2 regions of the Enterobacter sp. UPMP2060 genome follow, and region 1 is predicted to be linked to the other one. Evidence: predicted binding sites of a transcription regulator. Region 1 holds the regulator's gene; the other holds the start of a gene.

Region 1 (3,866 bases):
GCGACAGCGTATGCAGATGGGTTTTCGTCTGGTCGGCAGGTACCAGCAGCGCGAAGAGGAGATCGACGGGCTGGTTATCAATGGCATCGAAGGCGATGGGTGTTTCAAGCTGCACAAACACACCAACGGCACGCAGGGTATCCTCTTCCAGTTTGCCGTGCGGGATCGCGATGCCGTTGCCGATACCGGTACTGCCCATTTTTTCACGGGTCAGAATCGCTTCGAACACCACCTGCGGCGGCAGGCCCAGCTGTTTGGCAGCCAGTTCACTGATGATCTCCAGCGCACGTTTTTTGCTCTGGCAGTGAACCGCACTGCGGGTACATTCCTGGTTAAGGACATTGCTCAGTTGAAGAGCGGAATCGTTGTTCATCATAATTTCACCTAAGCGCTAACTGTACAAATGGCCTGTTGTGTTTCACAACAGGCCGTCCTGCACCCGTTAACTGCCCGGACAATTAGTGTTGTTTCAGTTTATCTTTATGTTTATTGAGCTGTCGTGCAAGCTTATCAATCAAGCCGTCGATAGCAGCGTACATGTCTTGCCCTTCCGCACTGGCATGCAGTTCACCCCCGTTAACATGCAGGGTGGCATCCGAGATATGAGTCACTTTCTCCACTTTCAACACAATATAGACCTGATTGATCCTTTCGAAATACTGCTCGAGTTTTGCAAACTTCGCGTTCACGAAGTCGCGTAAAGCCTCAGTAATTTCGACGTTTTGTCCAGTGATGTTGAGCTGCATAGTGTCTTCCTTATCGGTTGTGTCAGACCAGCTGTTTACGCTGGTTGGACGGCGGAATGGATAAAGACTCTCGATACTTCGCAACAGTACGACGTGCCACCATAATACCCTGATCGGACAGCATGGTGGTTAACTTACTGTCGCTTAGTGGCTTCGCGGGGTTCTCCGCGGCGATCAACTTCTTCACCAGGGCACGAATGGCCGTTGACGACGCTTCGCCGCCGCCCTCGGTATTCACATGGCTGGAGAAGAAATACTTAAGCTCAAATATACCGCGTGGACTGTGCAGATACTTCTGCGTGGTGACACGGGAAATGGTTGATTCATGCATTTCGACGGCCTGGGCGATATCCGCCAGTACCATCGGTTTCATATACTCTTCGCCCTGCTCAAAGAACGCCTGCTGCTGTTCGACAATACAGCGGCTGACGCGCAGCAGCGTATCATTTCGGCTCTCCAGACTTTTGATCAACCATCGCGCTTCCTGAAGATTGCTACGAATATATTGATTGTCGGAGTCGTTACGCGCGCTGGTGCACATGGAGGCATACTGCTGGTTGATTTGCAGGCGAGGGATGCTGTCTGAGTTCAGTTCAACGACCCAGCGGTCATTGTGTTTTCTGACCAGCACATCCGGGATCACGTACTCGGGCTCGCTGGTTTGGATCGACTGTCCCGGGCGGGGATCGAGTGACTGGATCAGATTCACCGCTTCTTTCAGCACCTCTTCCTTCAGGCGCGTGACGCGCATCAGGCTGCGGAAATCGTGGTTGGCCAACAGATCCAGATGATCGCTGATGATTAAGCGCGCCTCGTCGAGCCATGGCGTCTCTTTGCTGAACTGAGAAAGCTGGATCAGCAGGCAGTCGCGCAGATCTTTTGCGGCCACGCCTACCGGATCGAAACGCTGGATGCGCTTCAGAACGGCTTCGATCTCCTCAAGTTCAATCTCTTCGTCGCCCATGCTTTCCAGGATATCGTCCAGCGTGACGGTCAAATAGCCGGTGTCGTCAACGGCATCGACAATTGAGGTGGCAATCGCGCGGTCGGTATCGGAGAAGGGGGTAAGTTCCACCTGCCACATCAGGTAATCCTGCAGCGACTGGGTGGTTTCTCCCTGATAGACCGGTAGCTCATCATCCTGGTAGTCTGCACGCGTACCGGAAGGGGTTCCGGCGGTGTAGATTTCATCCCAGCTGGCATCCAGCGGTAGCTCGTCGGGCATCTCTTTTTGTTCGAGTGCATCCGCGGTGTCGAGCGCTTCTGTATCCTGTGACTGCTGAGTATCTACCTCGTCATGAAGATCGGTTTGTTCCAGCAGGGGGTTGCTGTCCAGCGCCTGCTGGAGCTCCTGCTGAAGTTCTAACGTGGACAGTTGCAACAGGCGAATTGCCTGCTGTAGCTGCGGCGTCATTGCCAGTTGTTGGCTGAGCCTTAATTGCAAACCTTGCTTCATGTTCAGAGCGTTTTTCTCCGGTTCGGCGTTACGTTACCTCTACCCTATCAGAGTCTGAAGTCTTCCCCAAGATAGACGCGCTTAACATGATCGTCTTCGAGGATCTGTTGCGGCGTACCGTGGGCGATCAGATTGCCCTGGCTGACAATATACGCGCGTTCACACACGGCCAGCGTTTCACGGACGTTGTGGTCGGTGATCAGTACGCCAAGCCCGCTGTCACGCAGGTGTTCAATGATGCGTTTAATGTCGATAACCGAGATCGGGTCAACGCCCGCAAACGGTTCATCCAGAAGGATAAATTTCGGGTTTGCGGCCAGCGCACGTGCAATCTCAACACGACGGCGTTCACCCCCGGAGAGTGCCTGACCGAGGCTGTCGCGCAGATGCTCAATGTGGAACTCTTCCATCAACTCGTTGGCACGATCCTGACGCTGTTCGCTGGTCAGATCGTTACGAATTTCCAGGACCGCCATCAGGTTATCGTAAACGCTAAGACGACGGAAAATGGAGGCTTCCTGCGGCAGGTAGCCGATCCCGCGACGCGCGCGCGCGTGCAGCGGCAGAAGGCTGATGTCTTCATCGTCAATAATAATGTTGCCGGCATCGCGCGGCACAATGCCAACGACCATGTAGAAAGTGGTGGTTTTACCCGCACCGTTAGGGCCAAGCAGCCCCACGATTTCGCCGGAGTTGACGGTCAGACTGACATCTTCTACGACACGGCGGCCCTTGTAGGCCTTCGCGAGATTTTTTGCAGTTAATGTTGCCATAACGAATTAGTTACTCTTCTTCTGTGCCGGGGCCTGGCCTTTGCCTTTGTCCTGCAGCTGCGACGGAACCAGGACAGTCGTGACGCGTTTGCCTTTCTCGCTGGAGGCCTGCATTTTTTGCTCTTTAACCAGATAGGTGATCTGGTCGCCGGTAATGTTGCTGTCCAGCTGTTCCAGATACGCGTTTCCGGTCAGGATGACCAGGTCCTTCGCCAGCTCATAGTGCATATGCGAGGCGCGGCCTTTCACCGGTTTGCCGTTGTCCTGCATCTGGTAGAAGGTGGCCGGGTTGCCGTAACCATCAATGATCTCTTTGCCCTGCTCGCCACCCGGACGGGTCACGACCACTTTGTCGGCGTTAATTTTGATGGTGCCCTGAGTCATGACGACGTTACCTGTGAAGGTGACGACGTTGCCCTGCATATCGAGAGACTGGGTATCAGACTCGATATGGATCGGTTGGTCGGTATCGCCCGTTACAGCAAGCGCGGGGAGACTGGTCGCCAGCATCGCGCTGGCGATAATTACTTTAAGGCTGAGTTTGTTTGTTTTGAATTTCATAGGAGGTTCTAACCTTTTCAATCAGCTCGGCGTTCTTGCTGCGTAAGTTCCCGCGCATTCTCAAACCGCTGGAATTAAATGTTGTGCCATACAGTGTGACCAGATCCTGCGAGGTCACGTCCTGGGTTACCAGGTTAATTTGGGCATTATCCGTCGTAATTTTTCGCAGTTGCGAGTCAGCGGTCAGGGCGTTGACTTCAACGTGGCCATACAGATAAAGCATACGGTCATTTGTCAGTTTTGCCCGATCTGACTTAATTGACCACGTCGGCACTTTGTCCTTATCAAATGTGGTCATGACAGGTTGGGTAAACCACGAAATACCGTCAT
Region 2 (3,866 bases), on a different contig from region 1:
TCGGCAGGAAAACTGAAAACTCGGTATGTCCCGGCCAACTGGTAAATTCAATTTTCCCGGAGTGTTGATCGATCAAACTGCGGGCAATGGATAAGCCCAGGCCGGTTCCGCCTTCGCGACCGCTTACCATCGGGTAGAACAGGGTGTCCTGCAAATGCGATGGAATGCCGGGCCCGTTATCCTCAACGTCGATACGGGCGGCCAGCCGGTAGCGCACGCCGTGTAACGTGAGCTGGAAGGCGGTGCGGGTGCGTAAAATAATCTCACCGCCTTCAGGCCCCAGCGCCTGCAGGGCATTACGCACAATATTCAACAGGACCTGCTCAATCTGGTCCGGGTCATGGGCCAGTTCCGGCAGGCTTGGATCGTAATCACGTACCAGCGTGACGTTCTCCGGCAGCTCCATTGAGACGAGCTTCACCACCCGCTCAGCCACTTTATGGATGCTTTCAGTAACGTGCATTCCCGGCTGCTGAGGACCGAGAAGACGGTCTACCAGATTCCGCAGACGGTCCGCCTGCTCAATGATGACGTTGGTATATTCCGCCAGCGCGGGATCGGGCAGCGCTTTAGTCAGAAGCTGCGCTGCGCCGCGTAATCCACCCAGCGGGTTTTTGATTTCATGCGCCAGACCGCGCACCAGGTCACGGGCGGCAATCTGCTGCGCGTGCTGAAGCTGCTCCTGGCTCAGTCGACGCTGATTATCCATCGGCGCCATTTCCAGCAGGATCAGGCCTTCGGGAAGACGTTGCGCGGTTAGCGACAGAATGTGCGAGCGCCCGTCGATCACCAGCGTCACTTCGTTATCGGTAAACCCCTGGCCGGCCTGCAAACTTTCCTGCATCAGGCCAATATTCAGTGAAAAATAGCTCAGGAGTTCAGGAAGCGGGGTGCCGAACAGTTTACGTGCGCTTTGGGCGAGCAGCTGCTGCGCCGCCGGGTTGGCGTAATGAACGGCCAGCTCGTCATCGACCAGCAATATGCTGTTAATCAAAGAATTGAGGATCTGCCCAGCATCGGGCAGCGTGCCAGTTGCCATTCAGCAGTCTCCTGGAGTCGTTTGCACTAATTTAGTGCAGTATAGCGTTTTCGGCGTAAAAAGCGCGTGAGATCAGGTTGTTGGTGGAGAAAAAAGCCCATCCGGAGATGGGCTAAAAGTTTCCACGGCAACTACCCCCGGCGCTTATCACGCCGGGTAAAACAACTTTAATTAAACGCTGTAGTACAGCTCGAACTCTACCGGGTGTGGCGTCATACGCACGCGGTCGTTCTCTTCCATACGCAGGGCGATGTAAGCATCGATAGCGTCGTCAGTGAATACGCCACCTGCAGTCAGGAACTCGCGGTCTGCGTCCAGCGCCTGCAGGGCTTCTTCCAGAGAGCCAGCAACCTGTGGGATCTCTTTCGCTTCTTCTGGCGGCAGGTCGTACAGGTTTTTGTCCATCGCTTCGCCCGGGTGGATCTTGTTCTTGATACCGTCCAGACCGGCCATCAGCAGTGCTGCGAAGCACAGGTATGGGTTAGCCGCTGGGTCCGGGAAGCGAACTTCGATACGACGTGCTTTAGGAGAAGCCACCACCGGAATACGGATAGAAGCAGAACGGTTACGTGCAGAGTAGGCCAGCATCACTGGCGCTTCGTAGCCCGGGACCAGACGCTTGTAGGAGTTCGTGGTTGGGTTCGCCAGGGCGTTGATCGCTTTAGCGTGTTTGATAACACCACCGATGTAATACAGCGCCTGCTCGGACAGACCGGCATATTTGTCGCCAGAGAACAGGTTGGTACCGTTCTTGGACAGAGACATGTGGCAGTGCATACCGGAACCGTTATCGCCAAACATTGGTTTTGGCATGAAGGTCGCGGTTTTACCGAAACGGTGCGCAACGTTGTGCACAACGTATTTGTAGATCTGAATTTCGTCCGCTTTTTTGGTCATGGTGTTGAAGCGGGTTGCCACTTCGTTCTGACCAGCAGTCGCCACTTCGTGGTGGTGAGCTTCAACAACCAGGCCCATCTCTTCCATCACCAGACACATGGTGGAACGGATGTCCTGTGCAGAGTCGACCGGAGGAACCGGGAAGTAACCGCCTTTCACACCAGGACGGTGACCTTTGTTACCGCCTTCGTATTTAGTGGAGGAGTTCCATGCACCTTCGATGTCGTCGATAGCCACGTGGGAGCCAGAAATAGAGGCACCGAAGCGGATGTCATCGAACAGGAAGAATTCTGGCTCTGGCCCGAACAGAACGGTGTCTGCGATGCCGGTAGAACGCAGGTACTCTTCAGCGCGTTTCGCGATAGAACGTGGGTCGCGGTCGTAGCCCTGCAGCGTGCCTGGTTCGAGGATGTCGCAACGAATGATCAGGGTTGGTTCTTCGAAGAACGGATCAATGACCGCAGTGGTCGCGTCTGGCATCAGAACCATGTCGGATTCGTTAATGCCTTTCCAGCCACCAATGGAGGAGCCGTCAAACATTTTGCCTTCTTCAAAGAATTCGGCGTTCACCTGATGAGCAGGGATTGTGACGTGCTGTTCTTTTCCTTTGGTATCGGTGAAGCGCAGATCAACAAACTTCACTTCATGTTCGTTCAGCATCGTCAAAACGTGTTCAGCGGACATACTTAACTCTCCAGATTGGTCATTGTCGTCGTGGTAACGAGGTCTTCAATTTCTGTTTGTACTGGCTGGTGCCATGTATTTTTTATAAAGCGAAATCTGTGCCAACTTTTAAATCACCCCAAAAAGGCGTTATCATGCGCACCATAGTGCAAAAGGGCTGCACCACAATGGATTTGTTGCACCAGTATAGTGCTTCAATGTGAACATTGAGCACCATATTGGTGCAATTTACGTTAAAGTGCCCTTTTACCGCTCCGTGAAAGCGATCACAAAGCATCTCTGCAATACTTGTTTGCGGGGGATGTTTGTGATCCTGTTTTGTAGTGCGATTAATCCGTGTACAATAACGCGCTATTTCTAAATGCCTGAGGCAAAGTTGTGATCGAAAATTTGCGTAACATCGCCATCATCGCGCACGTTGACCATGGTAAAACTACCCTGGTCGACAAGCTGCTGCAGCAATCCGGTACGTTTGATGCGCGTGCCGAAACCCAAGAACGCGTGATGGACTCCAACGATTTGGAGAAAGAGCGTGGGATTACCATCCTCGCGAAAAACACCGCGATTAAATGGAATGACTACCGTATCAACATCGTTGATACCCCAGGGCACGCCGACTTCGGTGGTGAAGTTGAACGTGTAATGTCCATGGTAGACTCCGTTCTGCTGGTCGTTGACGCAATGGATGGCCCAATGCCACAGACGCGCTTCGTGACCAAAAAAGCTTTTGCCCATGGTCTGAAGCCAATCGTTGTTATCAACAAAGTTGACCGCCCTGGCGCGCGTCCTGACTGGGTTGTTGACCAGGTCTTCGACCTGTTCGTTAACCTCGACGCGACCGACGAGCAGCTGGACTTCCCTATCGTTTACGCCTCTGCGCTGAACGGTATCGCAGGTCTGGACCACGAAGACATGGCTGAAGACATGACCCCGCTGTATCAGGCGATTGTTGACCGTGTTCCTGCACCAAATGTCGATCTCGACGGCACCCTGCAGATGCAGATCTCTCAGCTCGACTACAACAACTACGTTGGCGTAATCGGCATTGGTCGTATCAAGCGCGGTAAAGTGAAGCCTAACCAGCAGGTTACTATCATCGATAGCGAAGGCAAAACCCGTAACGGTAAAGTCGGTAAAGTACTGACTCACCTGGGTCTTGAGCGTATCGAGAGTGACGTTGCGGAAGCGGGCGACATCATCGCTATCACCGGTCTGGGTGAACTGAACATCTCCGACACCATCTGCG

The links. Region 1 encodes sigma-54, which starts transcription at its own class of promoters, with help from an activator protein. Its sites were predicted from a motif close to GTTGGCACANNTTTCGCTNT; they were not measured.
Region 2: the regulator sigma-54 is predicted to act here: its motif matches at 2,707-2,726, upstream of glnA (glutamate--ammonia ligase).

Annotation. Positions count from the first base shown of each region.
Region 1 is NZ_JBSKJQ010000007.1:111,941-115,806, reverse strand. It holds gene ptsN (PTS IIA-like nitrogen regulatory protein PtsN) at 1-376, opposite strand, end outside; gene hpf (ribosome hibernation promoting factor) at 459-746, opposite strand; gene rpoN (RNA polymerase factor sigma-54) at 769-2,202, opposite strand; gene lptB (LPS export ABC transporter ATP-binding protein) at 2,250-2,975, opposite strand; gene lptA (lipopolysaccharide ABC transporter substrate-binding protein LptA) at 2,982-3,536, opposite strand; gene lptC (LPS export ABC transporter periplasmic protein LptC) at 3,505-3,866, opposite strand, start outside.
Region 2 is NZ_JBSKJQ010000019.1:12,677-16,542, forward strand. It holds gene glnL (nitrogen regulation protein NR(II)) at 1-1,039, opposite strand, end outside; gene glnA (glutamate--ammonia ligase) at 1,211-2,620, opposite strand; gene typA (ribosome-dependent GTPase TypA) at 2,999-3,866, shown strand, end outside.